Regions from separate parts of the Thalassotalea castellviae genome, predicted to be linked through region 1. Evidence: predicted binding sites of a transcription regulator. Region 1 holds the regulator's gene; each other region holds the start of a gene.
What was found. The regulator LexA, encoded in region 1, represses DNA repair genes until DNA is damaged. The targets are predictions, from matches to a motif close to TACTGTATNNNNATACAGTA.
Positions count from the first base shown of each region.

Region 2: RM573_RS00275 (LexA family protein) is a predicted target of LexA. The motif match lies at 2,108-2,127, and genes of this name have one in related genera.
Region 3: dinB (DNA polymerase IV) is a predicted target of LexA. The motif match lies at 3,676-3,695, and genes of this name have one in related genera.

Region 1 covers NZ_JAVRIF010000005.1:188,900-196,569, forward strand. Annotated here, with positions in the region: gene RM573_RS11005 (cytochrome c oxidase assembly protein) at 1-180, opposite strand, end outside; gene ctaD (cytochrome c oxidase subunit I) at 190-1,797, opposite strand; gene coxB (cytochrome c oxidase subunit II) at 1,810-3,306, opposite strand; gene lexA (transcriptional repressor LexA) at 3,864-4,487, opposite strand; gene RM573_RS11025 (GNAT family N-acetyltransferase) at 4,708-5,832, shown strand; gene RM573_RS11030 (DUF938 domain-containing protein) at 5,856-6,467, shown strand; gene RM573_RS11035 (CoA transferase subunit B) at 6,528-7,184, opposite strand; gene RM573_RS11040 (CoA transferase subunit A) at 7,187-7,670, opposite strand, start outside.
Region 2 covers NZ_JAVRIF010000001.1:67,816-75,485, forward strand. Annotated here, with positions in the region: gene RM573_RS00265 (hypothetical protein) at 5-304, opposite strand; gene RM573_RS00270 (Y-family DNA polymerase) at 436-1,692, opposite strand; gene RM573_RS00275 (LexA family protein) at 1,680-2,093, opposite strand; tRNA gene RM573_RS00280 (tRNA-Ser) at 2,643-2,733, opposite strand; gene RM573_RS00285 (TonB-dependent receptor) at 3,006-5,243, shown strand; gene RM573_RS00290 (ATP-binding protein) at 5,251-7,080, shown strand; gene RM573_RS17480 (DUF7133 domain-containing protein) at 7,469-7,670, shown strand, end outside; gene RM573_RS00300 (aldose epimerase family protein) at 7,579-7,670, opposite strand, start outside.
Region 3 covers NZ_JAVRIF010000003.1:535,327-542,996, forward strand. Annotated here, with positions in the region: gene RM573_RS08720 (NADH:ubiquinone reductase (Na(+)-transporting) subunit D) at 1-109, shown strand, start outside; gene nqrE (NADH:ubiquinone reductase (Na(+)-transporting) subunit E) at 115-738, shown strand; gene nqrF (NADH:ubiquinone reductase (Na(+)-transporting) subunit F) at 813-2,036, shown strand; gene RM573_RS08735 (FAD:protein FMN transferase) at 2,260-3,285, shown strand; gene nqrM ((Na+)-NQR maturation NqrM) at 3,350-3,580, shown strand; gene dinB (DNA polymerase IV) at 3,707-4,777, shown strand; gene RM573_RS08750 (MBL fold metallo-hydrolase) at 4,820-5,668, shown strand; gene RM573_RS08755 (BACON domain-containing protein) at 5,859-7,670, opposite strand, start outside.

The DNA of each region.
Region 1 (7,670 bases):
TTCATTGACACTAGCAGCGGTAGTCGCCGTTTTACCATTTAACCCGGTGATATCACAAAATACGTCATATAAAGGCACTAAAGCAAAACCAAAACCAAACATTGCAAAAACCACCAACACCAGTTTCTTTACTGTTTTAGTCTTATTATTCGATAATTTTTGGTCTTGCTCTGTACTCATTATATTTTCCTATTGCCCTTTAATATCTTCAGCGTTAGGTGGCGTTTCAAAGGTATGATATGGAGCTGGACTTGCGACCGTCCATTCCAAACCTTCAGCACCGTCCCAAGGTTTCGCGTCAGCTTTTTTACCGCCCTTAATACACTTAATAACAACCACTAAGAATATTATTTGTGATAAACCAAAGGCAAACCCGCCAATACTTACCCACTTATTAAAGTCAGCAAATTGCAACGCATAATCAGGTATACGACGAGGCATACCCGCTAAGCCTAAGAAATGCATTGGGAAGAACAGAATGTTCACTGAAATTAACGAACACCAAAAATGTGCCTTACTCAATCCGTCGTGATACATATGTCCAGTCCATTTAGGTAACCAGTAATAAGCCCCGGCATAGATGGAGAATAATGAACCTGTCACTAATACATAGTGAAAATGAGCTACAACAAAATAGGTATCATGATATTGGAAATCAACCGGTGTTAACGCCAACATCAATCCTGAGAAACCACCAATGGTAAATAAAATAACGAAGGCAATCGAAAATAGCATTGGCACTTCAAACGTCATAGCACCGCGCCACATAGTCGCAACCCAGTTAAAGACTTTCACACCCGTTGGCACCGCAATCAACATAGTACAATACATGAAGAATAGTTCACCGAATAACGGCATGCCGGTGGTGAACATATGGTGAGCCCACACAATAAACGATAAGAAAGCAATTGAAGCTGTGGCATAAACCATTGAGCTATAGCCGAATAAACGTTTACGAGCAAATGTAGGTATGATGGTTGATACAATACCAAATGCCGGCAAGATCATGATGTAAACTTCAGGATGACCAAAGAACCAAAAAATATGCTGGAACATTACTGGATCACCACCACCAGCGGCGTCGAAGAAACTCGTACCAAAATAGGTGTCAGTTAATAGCATAGTTACAACACCAGCTAACACCGGCATTACCGCAATTAATAAATAGGCCGTAATGAAAAATGTCCAAACAAATAATGGCATTTTCATGTAAGTCATACCTGGGGCACGCATATTCATGATGGTTACAATGACGTTAATTGCCCCCATAATCGATGAAACACCCATAATATGTACAGCAAAAACAAAGAATGCGGTACTTCCGTTAGAGTATGTTGTCGAAAGTGGTGCGTAGAACGTCCAACCAAAGTTAGGTGCTCCTGATTCCATAAAGAACGAAGCAATAAGAATGGAAAATGCAAAAGGCAAAATCCAAAAACTCCAGTTGTTCATACGTGGTAAAGCCATATCTGGCGCACCAATCATCATAGGTATCATCCAGTTAGCAAAACCGGTGAAAGCCGGCATAATCGCGCCGAATACCATGATCAAACCGTGAACAGTAGTTAATTGGTTAAAAAAGTCGGGTTCAACAAATTGAAGTCCTGGTTGAAATAACTCAACACGGATCATCATTGCTAATGCACCACCAAATAATAACATGATGAATGCGAACCATAGGTACAAAGTACCAATATCTTTGTGGTTAGTCGTATACAACCAACGTTTTATACCCGTCATTTTGTGATCATGGTGATCATCGTGCTCATGCGAGTCGTGAATAGCTTCTGTAGTCATTATTCTGCCTCCTTACTTAGCACTTGCAGCAATATCTGCGGGTTGAACAACATCACCGGTATTATTACCCCAAGCATTTCGCTCAAAAGTAATGACGGCAGCAATGTCGGTTTTAGACAATTGAGCACCAAAAGCGGCCATACTTGGATTTTTCTTACTGCCATTTACCACCATATCAATGTGTGCATTAACATCACCTGTAGTAATTGGGCTACCGATTAATGATGGAAATGCTGGTGGTAAACCTGCACCAGTAGACTGATGACAAGCTACACAAGCCGTGTTGTAAACTTTCTCGCCTTTAGCCATTAATTCATCAAGTGTATATTCTTTAGATAAGTCTTCTGCGGGTGCAGCAGAAACAGCTTTACTCACTTTCTCAACGACTTTTTCAACAGTAGTCGCAGCTGAAGAAGCAGAACCGCTAGTCGCTGATTTAACATCAGCCGCTTGTACAGTATCACCTGTGTCATTGCCCCAAGCGTTTCGCTCGTAAGTAACAACCGCAGCAATTTCTTTCATGCTAAGTTGTTTGCCATAACCTTGCATACCGGTTCCGGCTTTACCATTGAAAACGATATCTATATGGTCAGCAACACTGCCCGTTGTCGCAACAGGACTGCCTTTAAGCGCTGGAAACGCAGGAGGTAAACCTAAGCCTGTAGGTTGATGACAAGCAGCACAATAAGCCGTGTAAGTAGTTTCACCTAATTGCATTAATTCTTCTTTAGAGAGTGAAGCATTTAAAGAAGCAGCCTCTGCAGCAGCGGCATTAGCGATTAATTCATTTTGTTCATCAATCCAACGGGCGTAGTCTTCTTCCGATTTAACTTCAACGACAATCGGCATAAAACCATGATCTTTACCGCAAAGCTCAGCACATTGGCCTCTATATATTCCTGGCTCAGGTACTATCGCCCATGCTTCGTTGATAAAACCAGGGTTAGCATCTTGTTTAACGGCAAAATCTGGCACCCACCATGAATGAATCACATCATCAGAAGTGATCAAAAAGCGAATTTTTTTATTAACCGGTATCACCAAATGTCTATCAACCTCTAAAAGATAATTTTCACCTTTTGTTTCGCCAACACCATTTTGGTTTTCATATTGTCCACGAGGAGTCGATAAAACAGAGTAAAACTCAATGTCTTGGTCAAAATATTTATAGTGCCATTTCCACTGAGAGCCAGTGACTTGAATAGTGATATCAGAATTATCGTTATTTTCCATGCTAACGAGTGTTTTCGTTGCGGGTACCGCCATGCCGATTAAGATGACAATAGGGATAACTGTCCACAGAATTTCCACCTTGGTACTTTCATGAAAAGTTGCTGGCTTTACCCCCTTTGATTTGCGATGGAACATGATTGACCAAAACATCGCCCCAAAAACCACAACACCAATTGCAGTACAAATATAAAGCGCAAACATATGAAGACCATATACTTCCTGACTTATATCAGTAACACCTTTGGTAAGATTTAACTGTTTATCTGCCCAAGCCATACTAGGAACTAATAGCCCTAGGAATAGCCAACTTAGGTTACGTCTCTTCACTCGACATCTCCTCCACCCTTTCTAAGTTTTAAAATCTTTAATATCATTAAAAAACGAATATCTTGATTTCTTTTAGTTGTTTTTGTTGTTATTTTTTCTGGCTATTTTTTAACCACTTAAAGTGCGCCTTATTATTATTTTTGTTCAATTTCTGTCCTAGAATTACTTAAATCTTGATCTAGGTCAATTCTTAATTTTCTTTAATAAAAGTAAAAACACTAACAATTACAATAGAGTATCAACTCTAAAACGTTAAAAAGTCCATTTTATATAGCCTGACGCCATAGGCTAAAAATCAAGCAATTGCTCTAATAAAATAATATCAGGTAGAAATGAGGGTGAATATTTTTTAATCAAAAAACAATCTAGTTTGAGAATACTAAGATTAAATAAGAATTATTCTTTATAAAAGTTCGGCTAAAGCATGAAAAGTGACAAAAAGTAAAAAATTGCTGACTTTTATTAAAAAGAGGAGAACAAAAGTCAGCAATATGGAAAAGTTAAATTTACATCCAGTCGGCAGAACGAATAACTCCTACAGCTATGCCTTCAACATTAAAATGTTGCGAAGTTAAATCAACTTTTATCGGTGAGAAATCTTCATTTTCAGCGTGAAGATAAACAACATTTCCTTCACGTTTAAATCGTTTTACCGTTACATCTTCATCAATTCGCGCAACAATCACTTGGCCATTTTGCACGTCAGTCGTTTGATGTACCGCTAATAAATCACCATCGAGAATGCCTATATCTTTCATACTTTCGCCATTTACTCGCAATAAATAATCCGCTGCAGGGTGAAATAAATTACCGTCAATTTTATAGTTATCTTCAACATGTTCTTGCGCCAGAATAGGTTCTCCTGCCGCAACACGACCAATTAACGGTAAGCCTTCTTCTTCAGTAAACTGTTCCGCTAAACGAATACCGCGCGACGTGCCAGGTAGCATTTCGATGTAACCTTTTTTAGCGAGTGCTTTTAAATGCTCTTCGGCGGCATTGGCAGATTTAAAACCGAAAAAATCGGCAATTTCAGCGCGCGTGGGTGGCATACCCGTTTGAGAAATATTTTCTTTAATAAGATCAAAAATTTGTTCTTGGCGTGGTGTAAGTGGTCGTAGGTTAGTCATTCGACAATTTCCTGTATATACTGACAGTTATAACTGTTAGTATATACAGGCTGTAAATAAACGCAACCCTGACTAGTCAAGTAAAAAACTTAATCGAGATATCAGACATAATGCTATATAAATGAATGAGATAAAAACCTCTCTATTCGCCATTGGTTATTATATCTGAAAGCAAAATCAGCTATGCTTAGCCAACGTTTCACTTAAAAATACGAGCCACGTGAAAGCAGAATTTCATCATAGTATTAATGATATTGCCAAAAACCAATGGCAAGCCGTAGAAAACTCTTTATGCCCACTGATGCATTATGAATTTTTCAAAGCGCTTGAAGATAGTACGTCTATTTGTATTAAGACTGGTTGGCAGCCTCATCATTTAACCTTATCTACTGATAAAACAATTCAAGCAATTATCCCGTTATATATTAAACAACACTCATGGGGCGAGTATGTGTTTGACTGGGACTGGGCACAAGCTTATCAGCACAATGGTTTAGATTATTATCCCAAGTTAGTCAGCACTATTCCTGTTACCCCCATTCCAAATGACAAGCTCCTAAGCGAAACGGTTGATTATCTGCAAATCATAAAAGTACTGATTGAGTATTGCCAGCAAAATGATATCAATAGCTGGCACTTGTTGTTTATTCCTGAAATTTCTCAAGCTGCTCAAGAAAAGTTACCTGATGACGTATATCTTCGCCATACGGTTCAGTTTCATTGGTTTAATCGTCAATATCAAAGTTTTGACCATTTCCTTTCAACATTTACCGCCAGAAAACGTAAAAACACCTTAAAAGAACGCCGTTCAATTGCTCAACAAGATGTTCAGGTTAAGCGGTTTGTCGGTAAAGACATTACCAAGAAACATTTAGATTACTTCTATTTAACTTACCAATTAACTTATTTAAAAAAAGGTCATCAGCCGCACTTAAGCTATGCTTTTTTTCAACAAATTTTTCAAACGTTACCGGATAATATTTTACTGGTAATCGCGAGTCGAGATGATCAATATATTGCTTGTTCATTGTTCTTTTATGATCATCAGCATTTATATGGTCGTTATTGGGGCTGTAGTGAATCAGTGAAAAATCTTCATTTTGAGCTTTGTTATTATCAAGGCATCGAATTTTGCATTGCTAATAAATTAGCGATGTTTAATCCAGGCACACAAGGTGAGCATAAAATACAACGAGGTTTTGAAGCCGTATTGACCTATTCTTATCATTGGATCAAACATGAACACTTCAAAACGCCGATAAAAAATTACTGCCAACAAGAACGAGTACAACTAAAGCGTTATCAAAAGCAATGTTTAGCGGCATTACCGTTTAAACAAAGCTAACGCGTCAACAAAAGGAAATTAGGATGGAATTAGCATTTTCTCAGGCCTGTGAAAACAACAAGTCTGCCATTTTATCAGTATTAAATCAGGCGTTTAGTACCACAAACAAGGTGCTTGAAATAGGCTCTGGCACGGGTCAACATGCCGTACATTTTGCTGAACATTTACCACAACTAGTTTGGCAAACCAGTGATCTTGCCACCAATCATTTTTCTATCCAGCAAAGAGTCATTAACAGCGGTTTAAACAATATTCGCGCGCCTATTACCCTTGATCTTACTGAAGACTGGTCTTTTACTAACGACAACAGTACCCCTTATTTTGATGGTATTTTTACTGCCAATACCCTGCATATTGTGAGCTGGCCGCTAGTACAACGCTTTTTCACTGGCGTTGGCAATAATTTAGTCAAAGACGGAACCTTATGTATTTACGGACCATTTAACTACCAAGGTAAATTTACTAGCGCAAGTAATCAACAATTTGATACGTGGTTAAAAGAACGTGATCAACTCAGTGGTATTCGTGACTTTGAAGCCATAATTACCTTGGCAAATGCTGCCGGTTTTTCTTTAATCACCGACCACACTATGCCGGCAAATAACCGTTTATTAGTATTTAGAAAATGCGAATAAATAATTAGCAACAAATTAAAAAAAAACGGCACTTTCAACGAACCAAAGTGCCGAACTAGGTTAAACAAGCATTTCTTTTACGTTTTCACTAACAATTAATTCACCTTCCGTCAGCGCTTGAATTTCTTCAATAGAAACCCCTGGCGCATATTCTAATAAATGAAATTTACCTTGATGAATTTCTAAGTAAGCTAAGTCGGTAAGCACCTTTTTAATACAATTTTTACCTGTGAGCGGCAAAGTACAATTGGCGAGTAATTTAGAATCTCCATGCTTTGAAGCATGTGTCATGGTAACAATAATATTATCAGCGCCGGCCACTAAATCCATTGCGCCCCCCATGCCTTTGATTAACTTTCCAGGGATCATATATGAAGCAATGTTGCCATTCACATCCACTTCAAAGGCACCGAGTACCGTTAAATCAACATGGCCACCGCGGATCATGGCAAATGACTCAGCACTTGAAAATACAGACGCTCCGGTTGCCATAGTGACCGTTTGCTTACCGGCATTAATTAAATCCGCATCAATTTCATCTTCCGTAGGAAATTGTCCCATGCCCAGAAGGCCGTTTTCTGATTGCAGCATAACTTCCATATTTTCAGGAATATAATTCGCCACTAAAGTAGGAATACCAATCCCTAAATTAACGTAATAACCGTCTTGTAATTCTTGAGCAACGCGCTTTGCCATTTGTTCTCGAGTTAACGCCATTTTTATTCTCCTGACTCTTGCTGCGAAGGACGAATCGTTCGCTGTTCAATGCGTTTTTCAAAGGTGCCGACAATCAGACGGTCGACATAAATACCTGAGGTATGAATTTGGTCTGGATCAAGTTCACCTGGTTCAACGATTTCTTCAACTTCAACGACCGTGATTTTTCCTGCGGTTGCCGCCATTGGATTAAAATTACGCGCTGTTTTGCGATAAACTAAGTTGCCGTATTTGTCCGCTTTCCACGCTTTGATAATCGCGAAATCACCTTTTATGCCCTCTTCCAGCAAGTATTCTCTGCCATTAAAAGTACGTACTTCCTTACCTTCTCCCACTGGTGTACCAACACCTGTAGCAGTGAAAAAAGCAGGAATGCCCGCTCCGCCAGCCCGCATTTTTTCAGCAAGAGTTCCTTGCGGTGTTAATTCAACGGCTAATTCGCCACTCATCATTTGTCGTTCAAACTCAGCATTTTCACCGACATAT
Region 2 (7,670 bases), on a different contig from region 1:
AAGATTAATATTCGTTAATCGGCCAATAATCTTGATAGCCGGCAAGATATTCGACTGTGTTTGGACTTGGCGCTAAACATCGTGTTGCATTCGCTAACATCAATATTTCTTGAAAATTTGTAGTGATAAATAATTCAATATGGCAATGTAAGCCTTTTGATAGATATTGATAACCCGCCCACATATTTTTTGGCTCACCACAGGTATGATGTATTTTTATTAACTCATCTTTAAGGGTTTCAAGTGTTACTTGAGCTATATTGGCATCACCTAAATCTTTACAAAACCAAGTAGTGTTCGCCATAAAATAAACTCCTTTTATTTTTACTCAAGCAAACAGTATAGCGTTATATCGAGTTATTCAATACATTAGCAAATAGGCTTTTGTTAAGTCCATTGAAACACTTATCAAATATTGTGGATTGAATAATCTTGTTAACAACGTATTTTCGGGATGTCACGCCAATTTGTGGTGTATTGAGGACTAAGAAATTGGCGTTTCATATTCCACTTTTCGGTTTGTCCGGCACTGGCAATATTGATCGCCCCTGCTCCATAACGTTTATTAATGGTATCGAAGCACTGCATTAAAGCCGGATCACTTTTTTCAACGCTAAAAAGATCTCCTTGTTTAAATTGATCACTTGCCAGTTCAATAGCCCCCACTCCACACCGATAAAAATTAACGCCCGCCTGATATATTTGTGGTAACACCAATGAAACAATATTCGCTAAATAACTCGCACTATTGCTCGGAACAACCAGTGAATAAACAATGGCTTGCTTATAGTAATAATCATCATGTGGAGACGTTGAAGCAAACACCATTAACTTCTTAACCTGTGACGATTGCTGGCGTAGTTTTTTTGCCACAATACTGGCATGACTACACAATGCCGCTTTTAATACATGATAATCGCTAATGCGTTCACCAAAACTTCGTGTTGAAAATATCTCTTTTTTCGGCTCTTTAACCTCATCCCAAGTCAAACAACTGATGCCATTTAGTTCATTGACGGTCCGCTCAGACATAACACTAAATTGTTGACGAATATCTTTAGGATTTTGTTGGGCTAAATCAAAAGCACTATAAATATGTTGTGCGGCAAGCCTTTTACTAATGCGGCTTCCCACGCCCCACACTTCCGATGTTTGCATTCGCTGTAAAATTGGTGCTGCGCTATTAACATCATCAATTACGGCAACACCATCAAAACCATCCAGCTTTTTTGAGGCATGATTTGCTGCTTTGGCTAACGTTGCGGTAATGCCAAAACCAACCCCCACAGGTAAACGTATCTCTTTCCAGATGGCTTTTCTAATTTGGTGACCGTAGTCATACCAATTATCAATAACCTGATGAAAACGATCAAAATATAAAAAGGCTTCATCAATCGAATAAACATGTTGGTTATCACAATAACGAGCAATAATTGTCATCATGCGCTCTGATAAATCGGCATATAGCTCATAATTCGAAGAACGAATAACAACACCGTGTTTGTGTAATAAGTCTTTAATTTGAAAATAAGGCGTAAATTTAGGGATGCCTAATTTTTTTGCGATAGGACAAGCAGCACAAATACATCCATCGTTATTGGTTAATACCACCACAGGCTTATTACGGATACTAGGATCAAAAACCTTTTCAACAGAAGCATAAAACGAAGTGGCATCAACTAAGCAATACATGCTGAAAATTCTGGCACTTGATGATGTAAACGAATAGAACGAGTAACAACGCCTTCTAATTGAAAGTCATCTTCTGGTGTAATCACCACCGGCTGATGATGCTTGGACGCAGAAAGCAACCTAGCTTGTTGTTTATCAATTAATTTACAGACAAAGCAACCGTTAAAATTAGCCACAATAATGTCACCATTTCTTACGGTTAAAGATCTATCTACAATCAATAAATCACCATCAAAAATACCGACACCTTTCATTGAACCGCCTGATGCTTGGCCAATAAAAGTAGCATTGGGGTGTCGTATCAGTAATTGATCTAATGACAAACCTAATTCTTTATATTCTGCTGCAGGTGATTCAAAACCTGAAATTCCTGCTTCTATATATATCGGAATAACTTTCATAATGCTCACAAAATAACTGTATATACTTACAGTATACTTATCTATTGAAAATTAGAAAAGCTAAAAATATATATTTAACTGTTTGAGTTAAGATGTAGCGCTACAACCCCTTTTATTGAATTTATCATTGAAACCTGAAAAGCAAAAAGCCCGTCACTATCGTAACGGGCTTTTCTAAATATGGCGGTGAGATAGAGATTTGAACTCTACTCGAAGGTATTACGCTACAAACCCTAAAATTTATCTAACAAATTAAAGACGAAAAAAAACCGCTAACTTTTCAATTAGCGGTTTTTTAGAATATGGCGGTGAGCTAGAACTTTGAACTCTACTCGAAGGTATTACGCGACAAACCCTAAAATTTATCAAACAAATTAAAGACGAAAAAAAACCGCTAACTTTTCAATTAGCGGTTTTTTAGAATATGGCGGTGAAATAGAGATTTGAACTCTACTCGAAGGTATTGCGCTACAAACCCTTATCTTGATTTTATCGTTGTAACTTAAAAAGCAAAAAGCCCGTCACTATCGTGACGGGCTTTTCTAAATATGGCGGTGAGATAGAGATTTGAACTCTAGAAGGGCTACAAACCCTTGCCGGTTTTCAAGACCGGTGCTTTCGACCACTCAGCCATCTCACCTGTGTGTTGCTTCGTTAAAAGCGGTGCGAATAGTAAAGACTACCAATATATTTGTAAAGGGTTATTTGAAAAAAATCTGTATTTTATTAAGAAAATATCAAGAATAAGCTTTCTCCCTTTCAATAAAAGCAATTGGTTAGTCAAAATGGTTGTTTAAACAAGACACTAAGATAAGTGACAAGAATAATAAATTATGGTTAAAAGTGCATAAAACTTTATGGTTGTGCTATGTTTTTATTAATAAAATATAATTTTTTAAAAGTTTCCTTCCTATGATAATTAAATTACCTACATTTATTGCTTGTAGTTTATGTAGTACCACTGTCTTTGCCCAAGAAAATTTTTTAGAAATAATAGAAGTTACCTCACAATTTAAAAAAGAAAACGTGCAGAAAGTCGCCATTTCAACCTCGGTAATAAATTATGAGCAATTTATCGAGCAAGATATCAACAATGCTACCGACCTCGCGAACATAACCCCCGGCATGTCATTTACTTCATTTGCACCTGGACAAGGAAATATGTCAATTCGAGGAATTCTCTCAAGTGAAGATGGCGCAGGAATGGATAGCTCTGTAGCGATATTTATTGATGGTTTATATCAAGGGCGAATGGCTCATTTAAATACTGAACTATACGAAATAGAACGTATTGAAGTGTTAAGAGGTCCGCAAGGTACAGTTTTTGGTAGAAATGCCATTGGCGGTGCCATTAATATCATTACTAAAAAGCCCGAAGATGAGTTTGCAGCCAATGTTTCAACGACGGTCGGTAGTTATAATACCTTACGATATAACGGCACGATTACAGGCCCCATCAATGAATATATGCAAGGTAAGATCAGTTTTAGTCATCGAGAGCACGACGGCTTTACCGAAAACATATTACTGAATGAAGAAAATCAAAATGAAGATAGCGACATTTTTCGAGCTCAGTTATCAATAAATGAAGCAAATTATCAATGGTATTTTTCTTATGAGAAAAGTACCGATGATCAAAATGATATGGGGCGAACCCCCATTGTAAATGGCAATTTTGATTATGTTAGTACTTGGCAAGCTTTGGGAGGAAAACCGTATTCTGCAACCTCTCCTATCTCTGGGTTTTCATTACGAGAAAGCGAAAGTATTACGATTCAAAATGACATTGAACTGGCTAATGGCAAAATAACGACAATTGTCGGATGGCGAGACAACTTATCTGACTGGGAAATGGCCAGTGTTGGCGCTCCTTTAGCGGGTAATTATGATCTCAATAATGGCATATTAGGTGCTGATGTTAATGATGATATTTATGAAAACGTTAAACAATATTCCATCGAATCACGTTGGTTAACTCAAATAAATCCTTCGTTAGATTTTACGCTTGGGCTCTTTTATTTACAGGAGAAAACCGACAGGCTCGAACAATATAAACTAGATTTTAATTCCCTTGATACTGGGCAAAACACCTTAGGGAATGAATTATCAAGTCAAAAAAATAAAACTCAAAGCGCTGCAATATATGCACAAACGCAATGGCAGTTTATGCCGAAGTGGCAGCTGATATTGGGTGGCCGATACAGCCACGACAAAAAAAATGCTGAATTTCTCACTATCAATTGTGGTCATCAAGACAACGCGCTCGCCATTGATAGCCCATACTGTAGTTCAGGCCAAGGCAGCTTAAACATTTTACAAGAAACCTTTAATACCAAAGTAGATAAAACATGGTCAGATTTTTCACCTAAGTTGGCTATTCAATATTCACCTAACAAAAACATGATGACTTATGCGAGTATTTCTAAAGGCTATAAATCAGGTGGCTTTCCTGGCTCACCCGGGCTTGAGAATATTTCGTTGCAATCGGTTGATCCGGAAAAAGCGATAAGTTACGAATTAGGCATAAAATCAGATTGGTTAAAGCAAAGGTTACGTGTGAATAGCAGTGCTTTTTATACCGATTATAAAAACTTGCAAGTGACTTGGTTTGGTCCTTCAACGCTAAATCCCAGTTTTGGTAGTTTTGTTTCTACCAATATTGATAAATCAAAGATCACTGGGGCAGATATTGACGTGCAATACGTAGTAAATGACTTTGTGTCGTTATCAGGAAATTACGGATACTTAGAGACAAAAGTAAATGATTTTATTATCCCAACTTTTAATGGTGAATTAGATTTAAGTGGCTCTTCACTACGCCAGTCGCCAAAACATAAAGCCTTTATTTCAGCTGATATAGACTACCCTCTTGCTGATGCAAGCCGCCTATTATTCAATATCACTTACCAATACACAGATGAGCAACTTGGCGATTATCTTAATCAGCAAGTGGTTATGCCGAAAACTAACTTAACAAATGCTCGGTTAACTTGGCGGTCAGAAGATGAAAAGTATCAATGGATATTGTGGGCTGAAAACTTAAGTGATCAACAATATATTGCCCATAGTTATGTATTGGGTCCGGGAATAATAGGTGTTTGGGGAAGCCCAAGAACTGTTGGATTAACTTTTAGCATAAAGTTTGAGTAACACGATTATGGAACTATCTGTCATTATTAATATTGTAGGGATCACCGCTTATTCTTTATTAGCGATATTTTTTCTTTGGGTTATGTTAGTCCCGAATATACTATCTCGAACTTTTTTTTGGTTAATTTCAGTTCTTGCAATTCTTTTCGGTAGATTAAATTTATACTTTTTACCTGAATATCTTGCTCAACAAGAAATACAAACAATTTACATGTTCTTGTTAATAGTAGAAAAAGTATTCTTAGTGTTGGGGTTATACTATTTTTTCAATAAAAGAATTTCTTTAAATTATTATGTAAAGGTTTTCTCATTCGCGATAACAGCGTTTGTTTTGATTATTGGTCTCAAATATGGTGCGGATGCTTCATTTATTGCAATGATAGTATTTTCAACTTGCCAAGCCTTTTTCTTACTGTATATCATGAAAATGCTGTATCAAAAGAAAAAGCACATGTATTTAAATCAGCCTTTCTTTATTTTATCTCTATTTGTCTTTTACGCCATACATTGGTTAACGTACCCCATAGCATTAAATTATCCACTTTGGCTGACATACGGCTACTTATTTGGCAACGTATTGAATTTAATCATCTACCTTTACTTAGCTTATCTAGTGTTAGAACGTTTTCAATATAGAATGCTAAAAGCAGAAACATCAGCACTTGAGCTATTAGATGAGGCGAAAAAGGCAAATAGAACAAAAAGTGAATTTTTAGCCAATATGAGTCATGAAATAAGAACGCCCATTAATGGTGTCATGGGCATGCTTGAATTATTGCAAGATGCTGAGATGAAAACTGAGTATAAAGAAAAAATAAATATTGCGTTTACCTCAAGTAAAATTCTCCTTGATGTAGTAAATGAGGTTTTAGATTATTCAAAAATAGAAGCCGGAAAATTATCCTTAGAATACATAGAATTTGACCTGATCAATTTATTTACTGAGGTTTTTCATACCATGGAAAACCTAGCAAATAATAAAGCATTATCACTTACTTTAGACACTGACCTTATAATAAGTCGGCATGTAAAATCTGACCCACTTCGAATTAAACAAATTCTCTTTAATCTGATTGGTAATGCCATTAAATTTACCGAAGAAGGTGAAATCATTGTCAAAGCGGAACAAGTACATAAAGCTAATGTTGATTATTTAGTGTGTTCGATTATTGATACAGGTGTTGGAATTGATGAAGATAAATTAGCCACGGTATTTGAATCATTTCAACAAGCCGATAGTTCTACAACCCGTAATTTTGGAGGTAGTGGCCTAGGGCTTTCAATCTCAAAACAATTAAGTCAATTATTAAAAGGCGATATCACGGTTGAAAGTGTCGAAAACCAAGGCAGTAAGTTTACCGTTACTATTCCTCTAGAAATCATTGAGGATTTTACTTTTGAAAGTACAGAACTTGATACAACTGACATACCTAAATGGCAAGAGAATACTAAAATATTATTGGTAGAAGATAATCGCATCAATCAAGTAGTTGCGATTCAATTACTGAAAAGCTTTAACTTAGTATGCGACGTCGCTGAAAATGGCGCCATCGCAATAGCTAAACTTAAATTATCATTAAGAATTGATACCCCCTACACTTGCATATTGATGGACTGCCAAATGCCCACCTTAGACGGTTATGAAACAACAAAACGGATCAGATCGGGTGAATGCGGTGGTTTATATAAAAAGATACCTATTATCGCCATGACCGCCAATGCTATGACAGGTGATCGCGAAAAATGTTTAGCTACAGGTATGAATGATTTTATTTCAAAACCCATTGAACGAGAAGTCATGTCTAAAGTGTTAAAAAGCTGGATATCAGAAAAGTAAAACACTATGAGAGTAAAGGTGTTTCACTGTTTAAAAATAAAGCAGAGCCAATACTTAAAAACAATTATTTAATAGGTCTTTGACAAACTATTAACGATTCATTGCGTTTTAGTGAAACACGGTTGTTAGTTGTTTATTTTAAACGTAAGATAGCGACAAATTAATTGGTCATACCTATATTTGATTTTTGTAAAGCGGTATCTACTTCATGAATAAATTTAAACTTTTCGGCATTAGTCTGCTTCTATGACTTTTCATCGGTTACAAACATCATCAATCAGAAAACGACGGCAATATTGAACATGTTCATGGCGCGGGATATGAAGCCTGGGTTAACGGTCCTTCATCACATCCATTATCCCCTACTGATGCCGTAAAAGCATTTAAACTGCAAGATAATTTAGCGATAGAAAACGTAGCGGCAGAGCCATTGGTTCGTGATCCAGTATTAATCAGTTTTGATGCTAAAGGACGAATGTGGGTAGCTGAAATGACCAACTATATGCTTGATGTAGCTGGTACTGGCGAGACAGATCCTGTTGGCCATATCGTTATTTTAGAAGATACCAATAACGATGGTATCGGTATGG
Region 3 (7,670 bases), on a different contig from region 1:
GTATCAAGCGAATGGCTTATTAGTTTTACCCTTTAGTTCATTCTTCATTATTGGTTTAATCATTTGGGCTATTCGCCAATGGAAACCAGCACAAGTTGAGAAGGATTAAAGCAAATGGAACATTATTTAAGTTTATTAGTTAAAACCATTTTTATTGAAAATATTGCTTTAACATTCTTTTTAGGAATGTGTACTTTCTTAGCCGTGTCTAAGAAAGTTAGTACAGCAATTGGTCTAGGTGTCGCGGTTATTGTGGTTTTAGGTATTGCGGTTCCAGCAAACCAAATCATTTATCAAGCCATTTTGGCACCTGGTGCTTTAGATAGTTTGATGGGAGTTACTGATCCTGCTAAAACTATCGACTTAAGCTTTTTATCATTCATCACCTTTATCGGTGTGATTGCGGCTTTAGTTCAAATTCTTGAAATGGTGCTTGATAAGTATTTTCCAGCACTGTATCAAGCGTTGGGTATCTTTTTACCGTTAATTACCGTGAACTGTGCAATTTTTGGTGCCGTCTCTTTTATGGTCGCGAAAAATTTAACCTTAGGTGAGTCTGTTGTTTACGGTATTGGTTCTGGTATTGGTTGGGCACTAGCGATTGTTTTACTTGCTGGTATCCGCGAAAAGATGAAATATTCTGATGTACCAGATGGCCTGAAAGGTTTAGGGATTACGTTTATTACTGCAGGATTGATGGCATTTGGCTTTCTTTCTTTCGGTGGTATCTCGTTATAATAAGATTAATGCAGAAGGTGTTTGTAACTCATTGAGTTAAGCGCCTTCTCCTAGAAAAGTGTAAGGAAAAGTCGATGGAAATTATTCTCGGCGTAGGCATGTTCACTGCAATCGTTATAGCTTTGGTACTAGTGATCTTATTTGCTAAATCAAAGTTGGTTGCCGAAGGTGATATAACTATTTCAATCAACGGCGATGCTGATAAATCAGTAACAACTGCCGCGGGTGGAAAATTATTAGGCGCACTTGCTGAACAAGGTATTTTTATCCCTTCAGCATGTGGCGGTGGCGGTACTTGTGGTCAGTGTCGTGTTGAAGTGCATTCAGGTGGTGGTGATATTTTACCAACTGAATTAGGTCATATTACGAAACGTGAAGCGAAAGAAGGTTGTCGTTTAGCGTGTCAGGTGGCTGTAAAACAAAACATGGAAATTGAAGTTGAAGATGAAATCTTCGGTGTTCAGCAATGGGAATGTGAAGTTATCTCAAATGATAACAAAGCGACTTTCATTAAAGAACTTAAGCTTAAAATTCCTAACGGTGAATCAGTACCATTTAAAGCGGGTGGTTATATTCAAATTGAAGCGCCTGCGCATCATGTAAAATATAGCGACTTTGATATTGATGAACAGTACCGTGGTGACTGGAATCATTTTGGTTTCTTTGATGTTGAATCAAAAGTTGATACAGACACATTACGTGCATATTCGATGGCAAACTATCCAGAAGAAGAAGGCATTATAATGCTGAATGTGCGTATCGCTACGCCACCTCCTGGAAAATTACATCTACCTGCAGGTAAAATGTCATCATACATCTTCAGTCTTAAGCCTGGCGATAAAGTGACTATTTCAGGTCCATTTGGTGAATTTTTTGCGAAAGAAACTGATAATGAAATGGTGTTTATCGGTGGTGGTGCAGGTATGGCACCAATGCGTTCACATATTTTCGACCAATTAAAGCGTCTTAAATCTAAACGTAAAATGAGTTTCTGGTATGGTGCACGTTCGCTACGCGAAATGTTCTATGAAGATGATTATAATACGCTTGCTGCTGAAAATGATAACTTCGAATGGCATGTAGCTTTATCTGATCCACAACCAGAAGATAACTGGGACGGCTTAACTGGCTTTATTCATAATGTTTTACATGAGCAATACTTGAAAGACCATGAAGCTCCAGAAGATTGTGAATATTACATGTGTGGTCCACCAATGATGAATGCTGCTGTTATTCATATGTTGAAAGACTTAGGCGTTGAAGATGAAAACATCATGTTGGATGACTTCGGCGGGTAAATTCAACTGAATTTTTACTTGTTCATCGAATCATTGTATTGAAGGTGCTGACTGACTATCGTGAGCGATGCGCCTTCTCTTTGTTCTAATATGAATGAGTTAAAAATTACAGGGCAATGCACATAATAAAGACGACATTTGTCGTCTTTATTATTTATATAAGAAACTTAGTTTGAGAAAGGTAAGCTTTTTACATAAATAATAAATTATCTAGGCTTTATAAATGAATAAATTAAAATCAATTTCTGTTTTACTATTTGTACTAGTGTCAAGTGGTTGCTTCCCAAGTAACGACTTAGCTAAACAAGAGGTTTTACTGCAAGGTAAAACGATGGGCACAACTTATAATATTAAAGTGGTCATTGGCGAAGAAAATGCTCAAGTTGATATCAAAGGTATGCATCAGGGCATTGATGATTTATTAGTACAATTAAACCAAGAGATGTCGACTTATATTAAAGATTCTGAATTATCTCGATTTAATCAGTCGAACGGTTTAACACCCGTTAAAATTTCTGCAGGGTTAGACAGAGTGATTACTGAGGCGATACGCTTAGGTCAGCTAAGTAAAGGTAAACTTGATATTACCGTTGGTCCTTTAGTGAACTTATGGGGGTTTGGCCCTGAGTTTCGTCCTGAAACCATTCCTTCAGATCAGTTACTCGAAACGACTCGACAACGTGTAGGTTTAGATAAACTAGTTTTACAAAACGGGATGTTAAATAAACTAAATCCAGATCTATATGTGGACTTATCCACAATTGCTAAAGGGTACGGTGTTGATATTGTTGCAGAGTATATCGAACAGCAAGGTATTGAAAATTATCTTGTCGAAATAGGTGGAGAAATGCGCCTAAAAGGGTTTAAACATACGGGCGAATTGTGGCATGTTGCAATAGAAAAACCAGTGACGATAGAGCGTGCTGTGCAACAAATTATTGTCCCTAAAGATAATGCGGTTGCTACATCGGGTGATTACCGTAATTATTATGAAGTTGACGGCCAACGCTTTTCTCATATTATTGATCCGGCTACAGGCAAACCTATTAATCATAAGTTAGTCTCTGTAACGGTTATCCATCCATTTTCGATGACTGCCGATGGTCTATCTACTGCAATGATGGTCATGGGAGAAGCGCAAGCTTTAGCCTTTGCTGAGCAACATGACTTAGCCGCGTATTTTATCGTTAAAACGGAAAATGGCTTTGTTGAGCAAAGCACGGTAAAATTCATGCAATACCTTAAATAATTCGCACAATTCTTATTGTGTAATTGTTTAGGCTTATGTTCGTTAAATATTGAGACGTTTCGTTATGATGATTTTTTTAGTGACCTTAGTTTTTTTTCTTATTATTGCTGCTGGAATGGCGGTGGGGTATATCTTTCAACAAAAAACGTTAGCGGGAAGTTGTGGAGGACTCGGCTCAGTAGGTATTGAGAAAGCCTGTAATTGTGATAGTCCTTGTGAAAAGCGCCAAGAGCGTGAGCGTATCGCCGCACAAGAGCGTGATAATCATCATTCGATAAACGTTAAAAATATCTAACGGTTCGCTAGCACGTTTTATAATAAAGCTACCTTTGGGTAGCTTTTTTGTTTTTAATGCCGGCGTATGACTTGATGTTTTAGTAATAATTATTATACTGTTTTTATTTACAGTGTTATTGTTTAGATGACTAAGCAACGAAAAATCATACATGTAGATATGGATTGCTTTTATGCCGCGGTTGAAATGCGCGACAATCCTGCCTATAAAAATATTCCGATTGCGATAGGCGGAAATAGTGCCCGTGGGGTGTTGTGTACCTGTAATTATATCGCGCGTGAATATGGTGTTCGTGCCGCAATGCCAAATCATCAGGCTAAAAAACTTTGTCCAGATCTGCTCATTGTTAATGCTCGTATGGCTGTTTATAAAATGGTATCAACGCAGATTAGAGATATTTTTCAACGTTACACAGAGTTGATAGAACCGCTTTCCTTAGATGAAGCCTATCTAGATGTTACTAATACAATACACTTTAATGGTAGCGCTACATTAATTGCCGAACAAATTCGAAAAGATATATATAACGAATTAAATTTAACGGCATCTGCTGGTGTAGCGCCAAATAAGTTCTTAGCAAAAATTGCAAGCGATGAGAACAAACCGAATGGCCAATGTGTGATACCACCTGAACAAGTAGCAGACTTCGTCGCTGATTTACCTTTAAAGAAAATTCCCGGAGTTGGTCCTAAAACAGCTTTACGCTTAGCCGAACAAGGATTTGAATCTTGTCGGGATATAAGAAATAGCTCAATAATCAATTTACAAAATATTGTCGGTAAGCAAGCAATTAGCTTATATCATCGAAGTTTTGGCAGAGATGAGCGTTTAGTCGAGCCTGATAGAGAAAGAAAATCACTGGCCGTTGAAGTTACTTTGAGTCAAAATATTTTAACTTTTGAGCAAGTTCAAGTAGTCATGGATGGTTTACTTGATAAATTAAAGTATCGTTTGAGTAAATGCGAAGATAAGCTTATTGTTAAACAAGGAGTTAAATTAAAGTTTGCTGACTTCAACCAAACCACAGTTGAACAACGTAGTGATGAGGTTGATGTAGAAATATTTAGACGTTTATTTCAAAGGGCGATGCTAAGAGCGAATAATCGTGCGATTAGGTTAGTTGGGATAACATTGGCCTTTAGTCCTAGAAAAAGCTTGGAGAGTGAATGTCAGCAATTAATTTTACCTATTCTTTAGAACTACTCATTGATGAATAAGCAAAATAATAAAGGGTTTAGCATGAAAAAATTAATATTAGGACTAACTTTAGCGCTTGGCAGTACGATTATAGATGCACAACAGTTATCAGAAGTTGAAATTACGGCTCATAAGGCGGCTGGGGATGTGTATATGTTAACGGGGGCTGGTGGTAATATTGGTGTGCTTGCTACTGAAAAGGGCTTGTTATTAGTGGATGATCAATTTCAGCCGCTTGCTGAAAAAATAGAATCAGCAATGCAAAGCATTAAAAATAATCAATTACGATATGTGGTCAATACTCACTATCATGGAGATCATACCGGTAGTAACAGTTACTTTTCACATAAAGCACCCATATTTGCCCATGAAAACGTCCGTCATCGTTTAACTGATAAAGAAAATCATGACGTTAATAGCTTACCTGTAGTGACCTATAAAGATGGTTTGAATATTTATCTCGCCAATGAAAATATTCAATTAACCCATTTACCTAGTGGCCATACCGATGGTGACACTATTGTCTATTTTAAAGAAGCTAATGTGATACACACAGGCGATTTGTTTTTTGAAATAGGCTTCCCTTATATTGATTTAGACAGTGGTGGCAGTGTCAAAGGCTATTTAGCGAACGTAAAAAAAATCATTGAGCAACTGCCTGACGATGTGGTGGTGATCCCTGGTCATGGGAAATTAACGAATAAAGCTGAGTTTAACGCGTTTGCACAGATGATTGATTTTAGCATTAAAAGAGTTGAAAAGGCCTTATCTGAAGGGAAAAGTGAAGAGGACATTCTACAGATGGGCATTGGAGAGAAGTATAAAAGCAAATCATGGAGTTTCATTTCCGAAGAGAAGTGGTTAAAAACACTCGTTAAAGATTTAAAATAACCGCCATTCTTTTTCATACTGATAGTTTTGAAAGTAAAAGCTTGAAAGCGTATTTAAGTCATTCTTTTGCATAGATAACGAAAAAGCTTCGAGCAATGATCTAATGCCAATTTATGGTTTTTATCGATGCGAAGAAAACAAAAAGCCCGCTAAAGCGGGCTTTTTAATTTGGTTATTTAGTTGTCATATATTAATCAGGCATAAAATCTATCACTAGCTTTTTATCTGAATTATTGTAATGTACAACGCGTTGATAATCCGCTGATAAATAAATGTCACCTGAGCCAGCGGTATAGCCTGTAGTCCAAACATTACTTTGATTCTCATCGTATTTCGCTAGAGTAAAAAAGCCAATACCAAAATCAAAGCGATAAAAATAACTATTATTTTGACTATCTGTGATCACTGCCACAGGACTGGTCAACGTATTGCCATCTAATAAACCTTGTTCGGCAAATTCACCATCGTTATTGGTTGACCATTCAGAGGTGCTATTAACGGTATAAATGTTTCTACCGTCAGTACTGGTAGCAATACCTGAAACTCCATTGGCATGGGCAGGGTTAATGTAGTCAAGTGTATTCATTACACTTATCGTACTTGCTGAGAAAGCATTATAAGAAAGTGTAAAATGCTGTAAATTAAAGTCAGTCGCATTGTAGCTAATAAAGGTATTGCTTGTAGGTATCTTAGCTAAAGCCGCTGTAAAATACGCATTTTCATTATCCCAATACTGTCTAGTTAATGACAGGTCAGCTAACTCTAACGCTTGAGTAATAACTACAGGTTTTCCTGATACATTGACAATTTTTGAGGGGGCATATTGAATATCAATTAAATCACCATCTAATTGCTCGATAGAAAAATCAGCTAACGTGACTTGGTAATAATTTATCCGTGTTTGCTCTTGCTCATTTTCATCAAGATATGTTTCTGTATTTGATGCCAATAACAAAGTGCTGTCAGGGTTTATGACTAAGTTAGTTAAATCCACCTCAGCAAGTGGCGATTGAATACTCGTGACTTTACTCCCATCAATAATGTTATACACATCAATGATATCGGTTTGAGCAACATATAAGTAAGGTCTCAGGGGATCTAACACCACGCCATTGCTATTTGGATTTATATCCTCAATAACTAGCTCTTCAAAATCTGCGGTATTAAAATTACCTTTACTTAAATTAACAGCGATTTGTCCATCATCACTTTCTCCTGGGGTTTGTGAAGATAATGTGATGGTAGCAGTATATAAACCTGCATCGGTTAATATCGTTGGATCGGCTATAACAGTTAACGTGTTATTGTCAGTATCGGCTGTTAATGTTAACCAATCGACATCAGTTTGTGCTTGCCATGCTACCTTACTAGCTTTATTCGTCAGAATATCAACGGTATGATTTAGCGTTGATTTATCTGCATGAGCACTGAAAGCAAGTGCAGGAAAACTGGAATAGAGTCTTACTTCATCGATCGCAATTTCAACTGAAATCGTGGTAGCAGTATGACTTTGATTATCAGATACGGTAATTGTGCCATTAAATAACCCCCAACCTGAGAGGTTATTTTCATCAATGTCGACCGTAATGATTAACTGGCCATCAACTTCGGATGTACTAACAACAAACCAATCTTCACTCGCTTGAACTTGCGATAAATCACTAATACCAGATACTGTGAATTGTTGACTGTCTATGTTGCTATCGCCGAAAGTCGCCTTAAAAGCAAGATTACTAACCGACAATTGTATTTGTTCAACATTAATAATTTCAATCTGGTTAGCGTTACTCGTATTTAGCACGATGCGCTTATCGTCATAAGACAAGGTTATATCAGACGGTTGCTGTCCTTGTGTTGCAACGGTATTAATTAATGTTTGCTCCTCATCATAAATATCGATAATAAAGCCTGCCGTTTGCGTAAAGCGAGCATAATGAGCACGATTATTATGTGATTTGGTTAGCGCTAAGGTAACACTATCTTCTGCTTGTTCTAGTAAGCC